DNA from 2 places in the Enterobacter cloacae complex sp. 394I7 genome. Region 2 is predicted to be linked to the other one. Evidence: predicted binding sites of a transcription regulator. Region 2 holds the regulator's gene; the other holds the start of a gene.

Region 1 (7,719 bases), 2.1 Mb from region 2:
CGTTGCCTCAAGTCTGGTGCTCATTGTCGTGATGAAAGTCGCGTCGGTGTTGCAGGCGATGTTATGGACGGCGCTTCCTGCACAACTGGGCGTCAGCGTGGATTCGCCGGGATGGATCATGTTGATGCTGACGCTCACCGGCGTTGCGGTGGGTCTGGTGATCCGCTTTAGCCCCGGGCACGCCGGGCCGGACCCGGCGCTTGAGCCACTGATCGGTGCGCCCGTTCCCCCCTCGGCGCTGCCGGGGCTGATTATCGCGTTGATCCTGGGTCTGGCGGGCGGTGTCAGCCTTGGTCCTGAACATCCCATCATGGCGGTAAACATTGGTATGGCGGTCTTTCTCGGTTCGCGCATTTTACCCCGGGTCGGTGCGCTGGACTGGACCATCCTCGCCTCTGCAGGCACCATCGGGGCGCTTTTCGGCACGCCCGTTGCCGCCGCCCTTATTTTTTCTCAGACGCTTACCAGCAATAACGACGTCCCGCTCTGGGATAAACTCTTTGCGCCGCTGATGGCCGCTGCGGCTGGCGCGCTCACGACCAGTCTTTTTTTCCATCCTCATTTCTCACTCTCTCTGCCCCACTACGGTCAAATGCATATTGCCGATATTTTCAGCGGTGCCATCGTCGTCGCGATCGCCATTGCACTCGGGATGATTGCGGTATGGTGCCTTCCGCGCCTGCACCGTCTGATGCACCGGCTGAAGCACCCGGTGCTGATTCTGGGGGCGGGTGGTCTGATGCTGGGCGTATTAGGGGCTATCGGCGGAACGGTAACGCTGTTTAAAGGCCTTGATGAAATGCAGCAGTTGGCTTTCAGCCAGGTGTTCAGCGTGTCTGATTACCTGCTGTTTGCGCTGGTTAAACTGGCGGCGCTGGTGGTGGCTGCAGCATGTGGGTTCCGCGGTGGGCGTATCTTCCCGGCGGTGTTTATCGGCGTGGCGCTGGGGCTGATGCTGCATGAACATGTGGATGCGGTGCCGGCAGCGATAACGGTCTCTTGCTCAATTCTGGGGCTGGTGCTGGTGGTGACGCGCGATGCGTGGCTGAGCCTGTTTATGGCGGCGGTAGTGGTGCCAGATTCAACGCTCTTCCCCCTGCTCTGTATCGTGATGTTGCCCGCCTGGCTCCTGCTGGCGGGCAAACCGATGATGATGGCCTGGCGAAACGACAAGTAATCAGGCGTTATTACGCGCTTCCAGAGCTTTGGTAAGCGCCCCGAGCAGCGGCGGGATATCCGCTTTCGGGAGCATCACCTCAATCAACGAGAGCCGCTCGTGGTGCGCCACTTTTTCAAGTACGTCCGCCAGCTGTTCCGCTTCACTGACCCGCCAGCACTCAGACTGAGGATCGAGGCTCAACGCCTGTGGAATGTGCGTCCAGTTCCATAAAGCAATGTCGTTATACCGCTGCTCCGCCCCGTGGATAGCCCTTTCAACCGTGTAGCCTTCGTTGTTGAGCACCAGAATAATGGGGTGCTGTTTATCACGCAGCATCGAGCCTAGTTCCTGAATGGTGAGCTGGGCCGCGCCATCCCCCGTCAGCACAATCACGCGCCGGTTCGGGCATGCGGTTTGTGCACCAAACGCCGCCGCCAGCGTGTAACCAATTGAGCCCCACAGCGGCTGGACGATAAAGTTCACATCAGCCGGTAAACGCAGATCAATCGCGCCGAAGGCCGAAGTTCCCTGGTCGGCAAGGATAATGTCCCCCGGGCGAATAAAGGTTTGCAACGTTCTCCAGAAATTCTCCTGGGTAAGCGAACCGTCCGGCTGCGGGAACGGTATTGCGCCGGATGATGACGACATAAGGCCAGCATGCACGTGCTGTTTGCAGAGTTCGACCAGCGTCTCAATCGCCTGGTTCATTGGGATGCCGGTAAACCAGACATCCCCGACGCGTGCGGCATGCGGCTGAACTTCAATGGTCTGCGCCGGGGTAAGCTGGTGCGTGAACCCGGCCGTCAGGGTATCGGTAAAACGCGTGCCAACACACAATACCGTGTCAGCCCCTTCAATCGCCTCTTTTACCGCGCCAGTGCTGGCTGAACCACTGTATGTGCCGTAAAAACCCACCTGACGCTCGTCGAATATCCCTTTCCCCATCAGCATGGTGGCATGGGCCATCGGTACCTCTTTCACCCACTTCTGTAGCGCATGTTTCAGGCCATGGCGCAGAACAAGGAAGTCGGCCAGCAGCGCGGTACGTTTGCTCATCGCCAGTTTGTTCTCAGCAGCATCCCGGAACGCTTTCAGGCAGGCGCTATCGGCATGAGCCTGCTTATGAGTGAGAGCGTTTACAGGCGGCGTGGCGGCTTTTTTTGCCACATCGGCGGGTAACATCAGATAACCGGGGCGGCGTTCCCGAAGCATGGTTGTCAACACACGGTCGATTTCATAACAGGCATTTTGTTCGGTAAGGACCGCCTGTGCGACGGTGATCGGCTCGCTCATATGATAAAAGTGACGGAACTCCCCATCCCCCAACGTATGATGCAGCAACTCTCCCCTTTGCTGTGCCGCCGTACCCGGCGCCCCCACAATATGTAAAACCGGGACATGCTCGGCATAGCTGCCGGCAATGCCGTTCATGGCACTTAACTCCCCAACGCCGAATGTGGTCAGTAGCGCGGCAAAGCCCTTACATCGGGCGTATCCGTCAGCGGCATAGGATGCGTTCAGCTCATTGGCACAGCCCACCCAACAAATATCCGGGCTGTCTATTACGTGGTCGAGAAACTGCAGGTTATAGTCGCCCGGCACGCCAAACAGATGATCGGCACCACAATCTGTAAGACGGTCCAGCAGGTAATCGGCGACGCAGTATGGGGTTCGCATAACAGGTGTCCTTCTGACGTTGACCTCACTTTGAGTATTAAAGAAGCGTGATGGCTGTCCAGAATTGGTCGTAAGAAGGGCATGGAAAGAATGCTTTACAAAAAAGGCTGCGCTATGCTCTTTTTTTTCATGTAAATGTAAACGTATACACTGATTTTTCCTTTCAGCGCCAGAGGGCATCAGAATGGGTTACCAGCCGGACAAAAATCGTTATCAGACAATGCAGTATCGCCGCTGCGGGCAAAGCGGACTCAGGTTGCCCGCTATCTCACTCGGGTTGTGGCACAATTTTGGCGACGCCACGCTTGTCGAAAACAGCCGTCAACTTTTACAACGCGCGTTCGATCTGGGTATTACGCATTTCGACCTTGCCAATAATTATGGTCCTCCTCCCGGCTCAGCCGAACGTAACTTCGGTCGCATTTTGCAGGAAGATTTCCTGCCATGGCGCGACGAGCTGATCATCTCGACCAAAGCGGGTTATACCATGTGGGATGGCCCCTACGGCGACTGGGGGTCACGCAAATATCTGGTTGCCAGCCTGGATCAAAGCCTGAAGCGTATGGGGCTGGAATATGTGGATATCTTCTATCATCACCGCCCTGACCCACAAACGCCACTGCTGGAAACCATGAAAGCGCTTGACCATGTGGTGCGCCAGGGAAAAGCCCTTTACGTCGGGTTATCAAATTACCCTGCAGAACAGGCCCGCAAGGCTATCGATATCCTGAACGACCTTGGGACGCCGTGTCTGATCCACCAGCCGAAATATTCGATGTTTGAACGTGCGCCAGAGGAAGGCCTGCTGGACGTGCTGCAGGAAAAAGGCGTCGGCTGCATTCCCTTCTCGCCGCTGGCGGGGGGACAGCTGACTAACCGCTACCTGAACGGTATTCCTGCAGACTCGCGTGCGGCAAGCGGCAGTAAGTTCCTGAACCCCGATCAGATCACCAAAGAGAAGCTGGAGAAGGTTCGTCAACTGAACGCGCTGGCGGAAAGCCGCGGCCAGAAATTGTCACAGATGGCGCTGGCCTGGATTTTACGCCACGAGTCGGTAACGTCAGTGCTGATTGGGGCCAGTAAAACTGCCCAGATTGACGATGCCGTGACCATGCTGGAAAACCGCCATTTCTCGGCGGAAGAACTGGCAATCATTGATGGGATCCTGAACAGCTCAAAATAAAATCACTTTTAGCAAAAAGTGCTCTCATTCATGAATTAGGAGTTGAGGCGATGAAACGAGCCTTTACCAACTCGTAATATTGCGTTAACAGGCCCCACAAAGGCCCCGATCGTGAAGGAGAAAGAGTATGTTCAGGTCACTGATTCTTGCAGCGGTATTACTGGCTTCGGCCCCGCTGATCGCCACTGCGGGCGAAATCACCCTGTTGCCATCAGTTAAATTACAAATTGGCGATCGTGACGACTACGGCAGATACTGGGACGGTGGCTACTGGCGCGACCGTGATTACTGGAACCGTCACTATGAGTGGCGCGGCGACCGCTGGCGCAGACATGATAATGGCCTGCATCGCGGCTGGTACAAAAACAACGCCTATGAGCGTGGTTACCGTGAAGGCTGGAACGATCGTGACGACCGCCGCGGTGGCTGGGGTCACGGTGGCAGAGGACGCGGTGGTCACGGCCATCATCACTAATGCGTCATCAGTAATGCAAAAAGGAGCCTCCCGGCTCCTTTTTCTTTGGTTCAACGCGACGCTATAACCCCAGAGCAGTGCCGACCAGGAGCCACAGGTTCAACGACACCACTACCGCCACAATGACCCAACCGGTTCGTTTCACCAGCGTGCTGTTCACCAGTTCGCCCATCAGGCTTTTGTCACTGGTAAAGATAAGTAGCGGCACCAGTGCAAGCGCGATACCAAAACTCAGCAGTACCTGGCTCATGACCAGAATTCTCGTGGGATCCAGCCCCATCAGAATCACAACAAAGGAGGGCAGCATGGTCACGGAGCGACGAACCCAAAGCGGAATGTGGAAACGAACAAAGCCCTGCATCACCACCTGCCCTGCCAGCGTCCCCACAACCGTTGACGAGAGACCGGCCGCCACCAGGCTCAGCCCGAATATCGTGGCAGCAGCGTGGCTCAGTAACGGTTCCAGCGTAAGGTATGCCTGGTCGAGATCGGCAATACCGGTGTGACCGTTGAAATGGAAAGCGGCAGCAGCAGTCGCCATCATCGCCAGGTTCACAAAACCGGCAATGGTCATGGCGATCGCCACATCCCATTTCGTCGCAGAGTAACGCTCTTTGCGCGTCCCTCCGTGCAGGTGCTGTGTCAGCGAGGAATGCAGGTAAATGACATGCGGCATGATGGTTGCGCCCAGCACCCCGGCAGCCAGGAACACCGCTTCAGAGGTTGGCAGGCTCGGGATAATCATCCCTTTGCTGAGCTGTGCCAGATTCGGCTGAGAGAAAATCAGCTCGACGATATAGGCCGCCGCCACAAACAGCAGCAGCCCGCCGATAACTTTTTCCAGCGGTTTTTGACCGCGACGCTGCAGCATCAGGATCAGGAAGGTGGCAATCCCGGTGAGCACCGCGCCCTGAAGCAGCGAGACGCCGAGGATCAATTTAAAACCAATCGCGGCCCCGATGAATTCGGCGAGGTCGGTTGCCATGGCGATAATTTCCGCCTGAACCCAGTAAAGCCATACCGCCGGACGCGGATAATGATCGCGAATTTGTTCAGCCAGGTTTTTGCCCGTGGCAATCCCCAGCTTCGCGGACAGCATCTGGATCAACATGGCCATCAGGTTAGCCCACACGACCACCCAGAGCAGCTTATAGCCGAAGCTGGCCCCGGCCTGAATATTGGTCGCAAAGTTACCTGGATCGATATAGCCGATGGCAGCAATGAACGCAGGTCCCATTAACGCGAACCGCAACTTGCGCGCTGCTCTGCCACTGCTACCCTCTACGCGACTGTTTGTCATTTCTGCCTCTGGAAATATAGCCTTTGCTATGTTTAATGCTATCAAAATGAGAATGATTATCAAGATCATTTAGTGAGTTTATAGTGATTTCTCTGATAGCTTTGAACAATAGACGGGCGGGTAAGGTGGGGCGATCTAACAAAACCTGCAATCGCGCACGCTTTTGTGAAGACTAGCACACAAACTTAACTTTTCACTCATTTACCTAACATAACAAAAATGTATTGTGGATCACTAATTTTGAGACTCGTCACAGGATGTAACTATAGTGTGTCCTTGATCTCGTTTTCTTTTCGCTTGTTACATAGAATGTGCACGAAAATTAAACCTGCCTCATATTTGGAGCAAATATGGACCGCGTCCTTCATTTTGTCCTGGCACTCGTTGTCGTTACTGCGCTTGCGTTACTGGTCAGCCATGACCGTAAAAAAATCCGCATCCGCTTTGTTGTTCAGCTTCTCGTTATTGAAGTTTTGCTCGCGTGGTTCTTCCTGAACTCCAACGTGGGGCTTGGCTTCGTAAAAGGCTTCTCCGAAATGTTCGAAAAACTGCTCGGATTCGCCAACGAAGGGACGAACTTTGTCTTCGGTAAAATGAACGACGAAGGTCTGGCGTTCTTCTTCCTGAAGGTACTGTGCCCTATCGTCTTCATCTCTGCGCTGATCGGTATTCTGCAACACATTCGTGTTCTGCCTGTCGTTATCCGCGCCATTGGTACCGTACTCTCCAAAGTTAACGGCATGGGTAAACTGGAATCGTTCAACGCCGTCAGCTCCCTGATCCTGGGTCAGTCTGAGAACTTCATCGCCTATAAAGACATCCTCGGTAAGATGTCCCGCAACCGCATGTACACCATGGCAGCCACCGCAATGTCTACCGTCTCCATGTCTATCGTGGGTGCGTATATGACGATGCTGGAACCTAAATACGTGGTTGCCGCACTGGTCTTGAACATGTTCAGTACCTTTATCGTTCTCTCTCTGATCAACCCGTACCGTGTTGACGAAGGCGAAGAGAACCTGCAGATGGCAAATCTGCATGAAGGTCAGAGCTTCTTCGAAATGCTGGGTGAGTACATTCTGGCTGGTTTCAAAGTGGCGATTATCGTTGCGGCGATGCTGATCGGCTTTATTGCCCTGATTTCTGCTCTGAACGCCCTGTTCGCAGCGGTTCTGGGTATCTCCTTCCAGGGCATTCTGGGCTACATCTTCTACCCGGTTGCCTGGGTGATGGGTGTTCCTGCACATGAAGCGCTGCAGGTAGGCAGTATCATGGCGACCAAACTGGTCTCTAACGAATTCGTTGCAATGATGGATCTGCAGAAAATTGCCAGCACGCTCTCGCCACGCGCGGAAGGCATCCTGTCCGTGTTCCTGGTCTCCTTCGCTAACTTCTCTTCCATCGGTATTATCGCCGGTGCGATTAAAGGTCTGAATGAAGAACAGGGTAACGTGGTTTCTCGCTTCGGTCTGAAGCTGGTTTACGGTTCTACGCTGGTGAGCGTACTGTCTGCCTCTATTGCGGCACTGGTACTGTAACACCTGCAGCGAAATAAAAACCGGGAGCTCAGCTCCCGGTTTTTTTATGTCCGTAGTTCATTAAGCGGTTTGGGTTTACCAATCAGGTAACCCTGCAGATAGTCGACCCCGAAGTGAAGCAGCTTCTCCCGCTGTTCCGGCGTTTCAACATACTCGGCCACCACACTCAGTGATTTCGTCTTCGCCAGGTTGCAAATCGACTGCACGATCATCGCATCCATATCATCGGTACAGATATCTTTTACAAAGCACCCGTCAATTTTGATAATGTCCGCCTGCAGACGTCTGAGACGTTCGTAGTTGGCATATCCGGTGCCGAAATCATCAATCGCGATCCGGAAACCGCAGTCCCGCAACTGCTGAATGTTTTTGATACTGCTGCCCGAA
Region 2 (7,719 bases):
GTTTCCCCCGAAGTCTCAGAATCATGGCCAAAGAACAAACGGACCGTACGACACTAGATCTGTTCGCGAATGAGCGTCGACCGGGACGACCGAAAACGAATCCGCTTTCGCGCGATGAACAGCTGCGTATTAATAAACGCAACCAGCTTAAACGCGATAAAAATCGTGGGCTTAAGCGTGTCGAACTGAAGCTCAATGCCGACGCCGTCGATGCGCTTAACGAACTGGCTGAAGCGCGTAATATCAGCCGTAGCGAGCTCATTGAAGAGATGTTGATCGCCCAGCTTGAGACCTTGCGCCGCCAGGCATAAGTCTGAAAATCCCCTTTCTTACCCTTTTCATGTAGCACAGAGTGCAGTCCTGCGCGATAGCTGTTTCCGCGGGGTTGCCAGTTCTGCTATTATTGCCCTTATCCGTGGACAAATTGCGCCACCATACCATTAAGTTTCAAGAGGTTATTTTACTCATGGCAATCATCGGCATTTTCTTCGGCAGTGATACCGGCAATACCGAAAATATCGCAAAAAACATTCAAAAACAGCTCGGTAAAGACGTTGCCGATGTGCATGACATCGCCAAGAGCAGCAAAGAAGATCTCGAAGGCTATGACATCCTGTTGCTGGGTATCCCAACCTGGTACTACGGTGAAGCCCAGTGTGACTGGGATGATTTCTTCCCGACGCTGGAAGAAGTGGACTTCAACGGCAAGCTGGTCGCCCTTTTTGGCTGCGGCGATCAGGAAGACTACGCTGAGTACTTCTGTGACGCGCTGGGCACTATCCGCGATATCATTGAACCGAATGGTGCAGTTATCGTAGGCCACTGGCCGACTGCCGGTTACCACTTCGAAGCGTCTAAAGGCCTGGCCGATGACGACCACTTCGTGGGTCTGGCGATCGACGAAGACCGTCAGCCAGAACTGACCGCAGAGCGCGTTGAGAAGTGGGTGAAGCAGATCCGCGAAGAACTGCACCTGGACGATATTCTTAACGCCTGATTGTTAGTGTGGCGCAACCCCGGTTGCGCCCAGGAACCGGGTCAAACGATTAAATTAATCGCTACAATCTTTTAACTTTTTCGCCCAGACCTGTACAATGTCTCCCAGGTAAAATGGGGTGCCATTGAGTAAGTTTGTCGGTGATACCACGTTTTTATAAGCATACTTTGCCTGAGACTTGCAGTTTTCATTTAGCCATGGCAGTTCTATAATGAGACGCATTATTCCAGGTGCATTTTCTGTCACTTCCTCCAGAAGTGAATCGTTTAGCAACAGGACAGATTCCGCATGACTGACAACAATACCGCATTAAAGAAGGCTGGCCTGAAAGTTACGCTTCCTCGGTTAAAAATCCTTGAAGTGCTTCAGGGTCCAGACAATCACCATGTCAGTGCGGAAGACCTTTACAAGCGTCTTATCGACATGGGTGAAGAGATTGGGCTGGCAACCGTCTATCGCGTGCTGAACCAGTTTGATGACGCGGGCATTGTTACCCGTCATAATTTCGAAGGCGGTAAATCTGTATTCGAACTGACCCAGCAGCAGCACCACGATCACCTGATCTGCCTGGATTGTGGCAAGGTCATTGAATTTAGTGATGATTCCATCGAAGCACGTCAGCGTGAAATCGCTGCTCGTCATGGTATCCGCCTGACCAACCATAGCCTGTATCTGTATGGTCACTGTGCTGAAGGTGATTGCCGCGAAGACGATCACGCACACGACGCCAAATAAGTCGAACTTTCATACTCTGAGCCAGCCGCAAGGTTGGCTTTTTTTTGCCTGTCACCCGGCGAAAAAAAGCCCGGTAAGCACAGCGCCACCGGGCCTTAACACGCTTAATTAATTTCCGTTGTTACTGCGTATTTCCTTCCAGATCTGGTCGCAACGCTTCGCCACTTCCTGATCGTTACCGGTTTTACGCGCCTGAATGCAGGCCTGATAGTCCATCACGCGAACATTTTCCTGCGTCGCAAACTGCTCATGCGCCTTCTCTTTCTTCAGCACATTCAGCACGCTCTGGCAGGCTTCAATTTTCTCCGGTGAGCCTTCAGCGGTGTTAATGCAGGCGCTGTAAGCCTCCTTCAGGCGAGAATCTTCTTTCGGTGCCGGGTCCTGGGCGCAAGCCACCAGCCCCGAGGCCAGCAACGCGACGATTACCATTTTTTTCATCATGTGCAGTCTCCATTCCGGCGGGACGGAACCCGCCGGAGCGTTCATCAGAAGATAGTGAATGGTGCGATAACCATGAATTTCACGTCACGTTCATCCTGGAAGATGTTGCCGTAACCGCCCGCGTAGCTTGGAATATCAGAGTGGTTGTCATACTGCGTGAAGTGCAGCTTGAACATCGTGCCTTTCGCACGTCCATCCTGCACGGTATAGATGGCATCCAGGCTGTAAGAGGACTCTTTCAGACGGTAGTTCGGTTCGTAGTACGCATCCGGTGTGGCCATGTCGCCCGGTTTGGCGTCCCAGGCATACGCGTAGGAGGCGCCCACCGCCCAGCCCGGCAGGTTCCAGTTTTTCAGGTCATACATTGCGCCGAAGAAGACCGCTTTTTCGCCGTCGGCGTTGAAGTCAGAGCGGTTATCCCACCAGATATCCAGACGACCGTTGGAAGATGCGTAAGTCGGGGTCATACGCTGCAGGAAGTAGCCCTGCTGCCCTTCCGCCTTCACCCATGTCCCTTCCAGACGCAAATCCACCTGCCCCACTTTGTAGCCAAAGGTCAGCGCCTGCAGCCAGGCCGTGCCGTCATAAATATCGTTGACGCCACCATCGCTGACTTTGTCTCGCGTGCCGTAGAACTGGTAACTGGTACTCAACGGACTCCCTGCGATATCAAACTTGTAGCTGGCTTTGGCAAAATACTGATCGATATAACCTTCAGCCTGACCAAAGGCGGCTTCTAACACGAGGTCGTTTTTAAAATCGTACTTCGCACCCAGCGAGTGGAGGTAATCCACTTTGGTCTTTTTATCGTTCTGGTAAAACTTATCCATTTCGATATGCCACGGGGCTTTGTATTCGTTGGTCCACATATAGGAGAAACTCAACGCACCCGCATCACCGTAGTCAAAGTTAGCGCCGGCTTCAGCGCCCTGGTAAGTACCAGGCATAAAACTCCAGTGTGGCGCTAACAGGGTTTGGCCAGTTGGCTGAATATATCCGCCGCGCGCCCAGACTGGACCATACTTGAATTTTGCAGCGGCTTTATACAGGCTGATACCGCTTTTATCGCCGGACCAGTCTTCTTTATAGGCCTTATTGCTGGACGAGAAGGCAATTTCGTTCGGGTGTCCGCTGTCGCCATTTTCCGCCATTTCGATTGCCGTGAATGCGGCAATATCCAGGCCGAACATATCGGCGGCATAGCCTGACTGGAAGTCGAGGTTGGCATTCCAGGTAGAGTGAGAAAGGTTGGTTTTGTATTTGTCTTCGGTAACGTCTTTACGGTCACGTTCACGCTGCCAGTAATAAATACCGCCCGTGAGGGTAGAATCTTCGATGAAACCTGCTGCCTTAGCCTCTGGCGCAATCACCAGGCCTGACATTGCTGTCACACCGGCGATAGCCAGCGCCAGCGCACTACGTTTGCCACTGAACGTACGCATAGATTATTCCTCTTTGACGAATTAAAACGCCTGAACGGCGAAAAATATAAAAGACCAAAAGGTCAGGGGTAGTCAGAAATACCCTCGAATTAACTACCGCCTTTAGGTTATTTTTCGCGACGCGAATTATCAATGCTTTTCAGTGGGCAAAAGTCAGGATTATGACGAAGTGCACATAATTCGTAGTGCTTTGTAACATTTAGCGGGAGACGAGATTTGGCGGGGCAAGTCATTAAATTTAAGCCAGTAATTGTGTAAATTACTGGTTATTTTCAGGTCTTCACTCTTTTCAGAAATATACAAACTTTTTTTAGAAAAATAAGTAGCACCACATTGACCTGAATATTGCGCAGACATTATTTTTGCTCGCGCTTAACGATATGATCATTCAATAAAAAAACGCCGCATTACGCGGCGTTTGTCTCTCATTGACCAGAGCAGCGTTATTATTCGCCGACTTTAGTCCAGGTATCACGCAGACCAACGGTACGGTTAAACACCGGTTTTTCCGAGGTACTGTGACGGCTGTCGAGGCAGAAGTAGCCTTCACGTTCGAACTGGAACGCTTTGCCCGCTTCGGCGGCTTTCAGAGACGGCTCAGCATACCCCTGCTTGATGACCAGAGATTCCGGGTTGATTGTCGCCAGGAAGTCTTCTGCTGCACCTGGGTTAGGCACGCTGAACAGACGATCGTACAGGCGAATTTCAACCGGCAGCGCATGTGTTGCACTTACCCAGTGGATCACGCCTTTCACTTTGCGGCCATCTGCCGGATCTTTGCTCAGGGTTTCAGCGTCGTAAGAGCAGAAGATGGTGGTGATATTCCCTTCTGCATCTTTCTCAACACGCTCAGCTTTGATCACGTATGCGTTACGCAGACGCACCTCTTTACCCAGCACCAGACGCTTGTACTGCTTGTTCGCTTCTTCGCGGAAGTCAGCACGATCGATCCAGATTTCACCGCTGAACGGCACGTCACGGGTGCCCATTTCCGGTTTGTTCGGATGGTTAGGCATGGAGACCATTTCGCTCGCGCCCTGCGGGTAGTTTTCGATAACCAGTTTAACCGGATCGATGACGGCCATTGCGCGCGGCGCGTTGTCGTTCAGATCTTCACGGATGCAGGATTCCAGAGAGGCGATCTCAATGGTGTTATCCTGCTTGGTCACGCCGATGCGCTTACAGAACTCGCGAATAGACGCGGCAGTATAACCACGGCGACGCAGACCCGAGATGGTTGGCATACGCGGATCGTCCCAGCCCTCAACGTGCTTGTCGGTTACCAGCAGGTTCAGCTTACGCTTGGACATCACCGTGTATTCCAGATTCAGACGAGAGAATTCGTACTGACGCGGATGCACCGGGATCGTGATGTTATCCAGAACCCAGTCGTACAAACGGCGGTTGTCCTGGAACTCCAGCGTACACAGGGAGTGCGTAATGCCTTCCAGCGCATCGCTGATGCAGTGGGTAAAGTCATACATCGGGTAGATGCACCACTTGTTACCGGTCTGATGGTGTTCAGCGAACTTGATACGGTACAGAACCGGATCGCGCATCACGATGAACGGTGATGCCATATCGATTTTGGCACGCAGGCACGCTTTACCTTCCTCGAAGCCACCCGCACGCATTTTTTCAAACAGCACCAGGTTCTCTTCAACGCTGCGATCGCGGAACGGGCTGTTTTTACCCGGCGCGGTCAGCGTGCCGCGGTATTCGCGGATCTCTTCAGCAGACAGCTCGTCGACATACGCCAGACCTTTATTGATAAGCTCGACCGCATAGGCATACAGCTGATCAAAATAGTCAGAGGAGTAGCAGATATCGCCAGACCAGTTGAAGCCCAGCCATTGCACGTCATTCTTAATAGACTCAACGTATTCGATGTCTTCTTTTACTGGGTTGGTGTCATCGAAACGCAGGTTGCACTGTCCCTGGTAGTCTTGCGCGATGCCAAAGTTCAGGCAGATCGATTTTGCATGACCAATATGCAGGTAGCCGTTTGGCTCCGGCGGGAAACGGGTATGAACTGTGGTGTGCTTACCACTGGCCAGATCTTCATCGATGATCTGACGAATAAAGTTACTCGGGCGGGCTTCAGCCTCACTCATCGTGGATTCCTCAAAGCGTAAACAACGTATAACGGCATATGATCTTATAAGCCGGACGTAGTGACAACCCTTAAAACGTCTCTGAAGAAAATAATGGGGGCAATTGCTGCAAAAAAAAGCGGCGGAGGAAAACCCCCGCCGCTTAAGGCATGACTCTACTCAGGAGCGATTACTTGCCTTTAATCTCATACAGTGGCGTCTGGCCCGCAACGACCTGACCTTTCGCCTGAATCACCAGGCCGCTGAAGTCGTCGATATTGCTGCAAACGACCGGGCTAATCATGGAGCGCGCGTTAGCGTTCAGGTAATCCAGATCCATTTCCAGAATCGGCTGACCTGCCACCACTTCGGCCCCCTCTTCCACCAGGCGAGTGAAGCCCTGGCCGTTCAGCGCGACGGTATCGATACCCATATGGACAACGATCTCCGCGCCCTTTTCAGTTTCGAGGCAGAACGCATGGTTGGTGTTGAAGATTTTAACGATGGTCCCGGCAGCCGGTGACACCACGGTTTTGTCCGTTGGTTTCACCGCCACACCGTCACCGACAGCTTTGCTGGCAAACGCTTCGTCAGGCACCTGCTCAATCGCAACCACTTCACCGGTAATCGGTGAAACCAGCGCGGCAATGGTCGTTGCGTTAGGGACGGCCTGCGGTTTTGCCACCGGGGCTTCCGTCACTGGCGCGCTGTTCGCTGCTGAAGCCGCGATCGGTCCACGGGCAACCACTTTCTTCATTTCATCGCCAATCGATTCCGCTTTCGCACCCACGATAACCTGGATGGTCTGCTTGTTCAGTTTCACCACGCCGGATGCGCCAAGGCGTTTACACATGGCATCGTTAACGCGCGCAGAATCACCTACCGTCAGGCGCAGACGGGTAATACATGCATCGATAGCTTTCAGGTTATCCGTACCGCCTACTGCGGCAATATAATTGGTTGCCAGCTGGGTCAGCCCTTCTTCGGTATTGCTGTTAGCTTCGCCAGTAACGATGTCGTCTTTCGTATCTTCGCGGCCTGGTGTTTTCAGGTTAAACATACGAATGACTGCGGTGAACAGAACGAAGTAGATAACGAAGAACACCAGACCCATTGCGACCAGCATCCAGACGTTCTTGCTCGCCGCTGGCAGGTTGTACATCAACACGTAGTCGATCGCGCCGGCGGAGAAGGAGAAGCCCGCATGGATACCCAGCAGCGTTGCAACAAACAGGCTAATACCCGTCAGCACAGCGTGCATGAGGTACAGCAGCGGAGCCAGGAACATGAACAGGAATTCCAGCGGCTCAGTAACACCGGTCAGGAACGCGGTGATGGCAACTGACAGCAGCATCCCGCCAACCATTGGACGACGCGCTTTCGGTGCGGCCAGGTACATAGCCAGCGCCGCGCCCGGCAGACCAAACATCATGATAGGGAAGAAGCCCGACATGAACATGCCCGCGGTGCCGTCACCTGCGTAGAAGCGGTTGATATCCCCGTGGAATACCGCGCCCGCGGCGTTGGTAAACTCACCAATCTGGAACCAGGCAATGGTGTTCAGCACCTGATGCAGGCCGGTTGGGATCAACAGACGGTTGATGAAACCGAAGATACCCGCACCCACTGCGCCAGCGGAAACAATCCACTCACCGCCCGCATGGATAGCGTGCTGCACCGGTGGCCAGATGTAGCCAAAGATCGCGGCCAGAATCAGACAGAAGAAGCCTGTCGCAATCGGCACAAAACGTTTTCCACCGAAGAAGCTCAGGAAGTCTGGCAGTTTGATCCCCGCCCAACGGTTATAAACAGCCCCGCCGACCAGACCGGTAATGATACCTGCCAGAACGCCCATGTTAATTTCTGGGTTTATCGTCACCATCGCTTTCGTCAGGATGAAGTAACCGACAGCCCCGGCCAGCGCCGCTGCACCCGCGCTGTCTTTTGACCAGCTGGATGCCACACCGATGGCGAAAATCAGCGCCAGATTGTCAAAAATCGCGCCACCCGC

What was found. Region 2 encodes Fur, which represses iron uptake genes when iron is present. Its sites were predicted from a motif close to ATAATAATGAGAACNACTATCAA; they were not measured.
Region 1: AC2FAP_RS11005 (Nramp family divalent metal transporter) is a predicted target of Fur. The motif match lies at 5,835-5,857, and genes of this name have one in related genera.

Annotation. Positions count from the first base shown of each region.
Region 1 is NZ_JBXWCR010000001.1:2,275,253-2,282,971, forward strand. It holds gene AC2FAP_RS10985 (ion channel protein) at 1-1,177, shown strand, start outside; gene ipdC (indolepyruvate decarboxylase) at 1,178-2,836, opposite strand; gene mgrA (L-glyceraldehyde 3-phosphate reductase) at 3,021-4,019, shown strand; gene AC2FAP_RS11000 (DUF2502 domain-containing protein) at 4,147-4,494, shown strand; gene AC2FAP_RS11005 (Nramp family divalent metal transporter) at 4,556-5,794, opposite strand; gene AC2FAP_RS11010 (NupC/NupG family nucleoside CNT transporter) at 6,145-7,332, shown strand; gene AC2FAP_RS11015 (sensor domain-containing phosphodiesterase) at 7,377-7,719, opposite strand, start outside.
Region 2 is NZ_JBXWCR010000001.1:194,446-202,164, reverse strand. It holds gene ybfE (LexA regulated protein) at 24-311, shown strand; gene fldA (flavodoxin FldA) at 467-997, shown strand; gene fur (ferric iron uptake transcriptional regulator) at 1,286-1,732, shown strand; gene AC2FAP_RS00950 (ChiQ/YbfN family lipoprotein) at 1,841-2,170, opposite strand; gene chiP (chitoporin ChiP) at 2,218-3,615, opposite strand; gene glnS (glutamine--tRNA ligase) at 4,062-5,729, opposite strand; gene nagE (PTS N-acetyl glucosamine transporter subunit IIABC) at 5,899-7,719, opposite strand, start outside.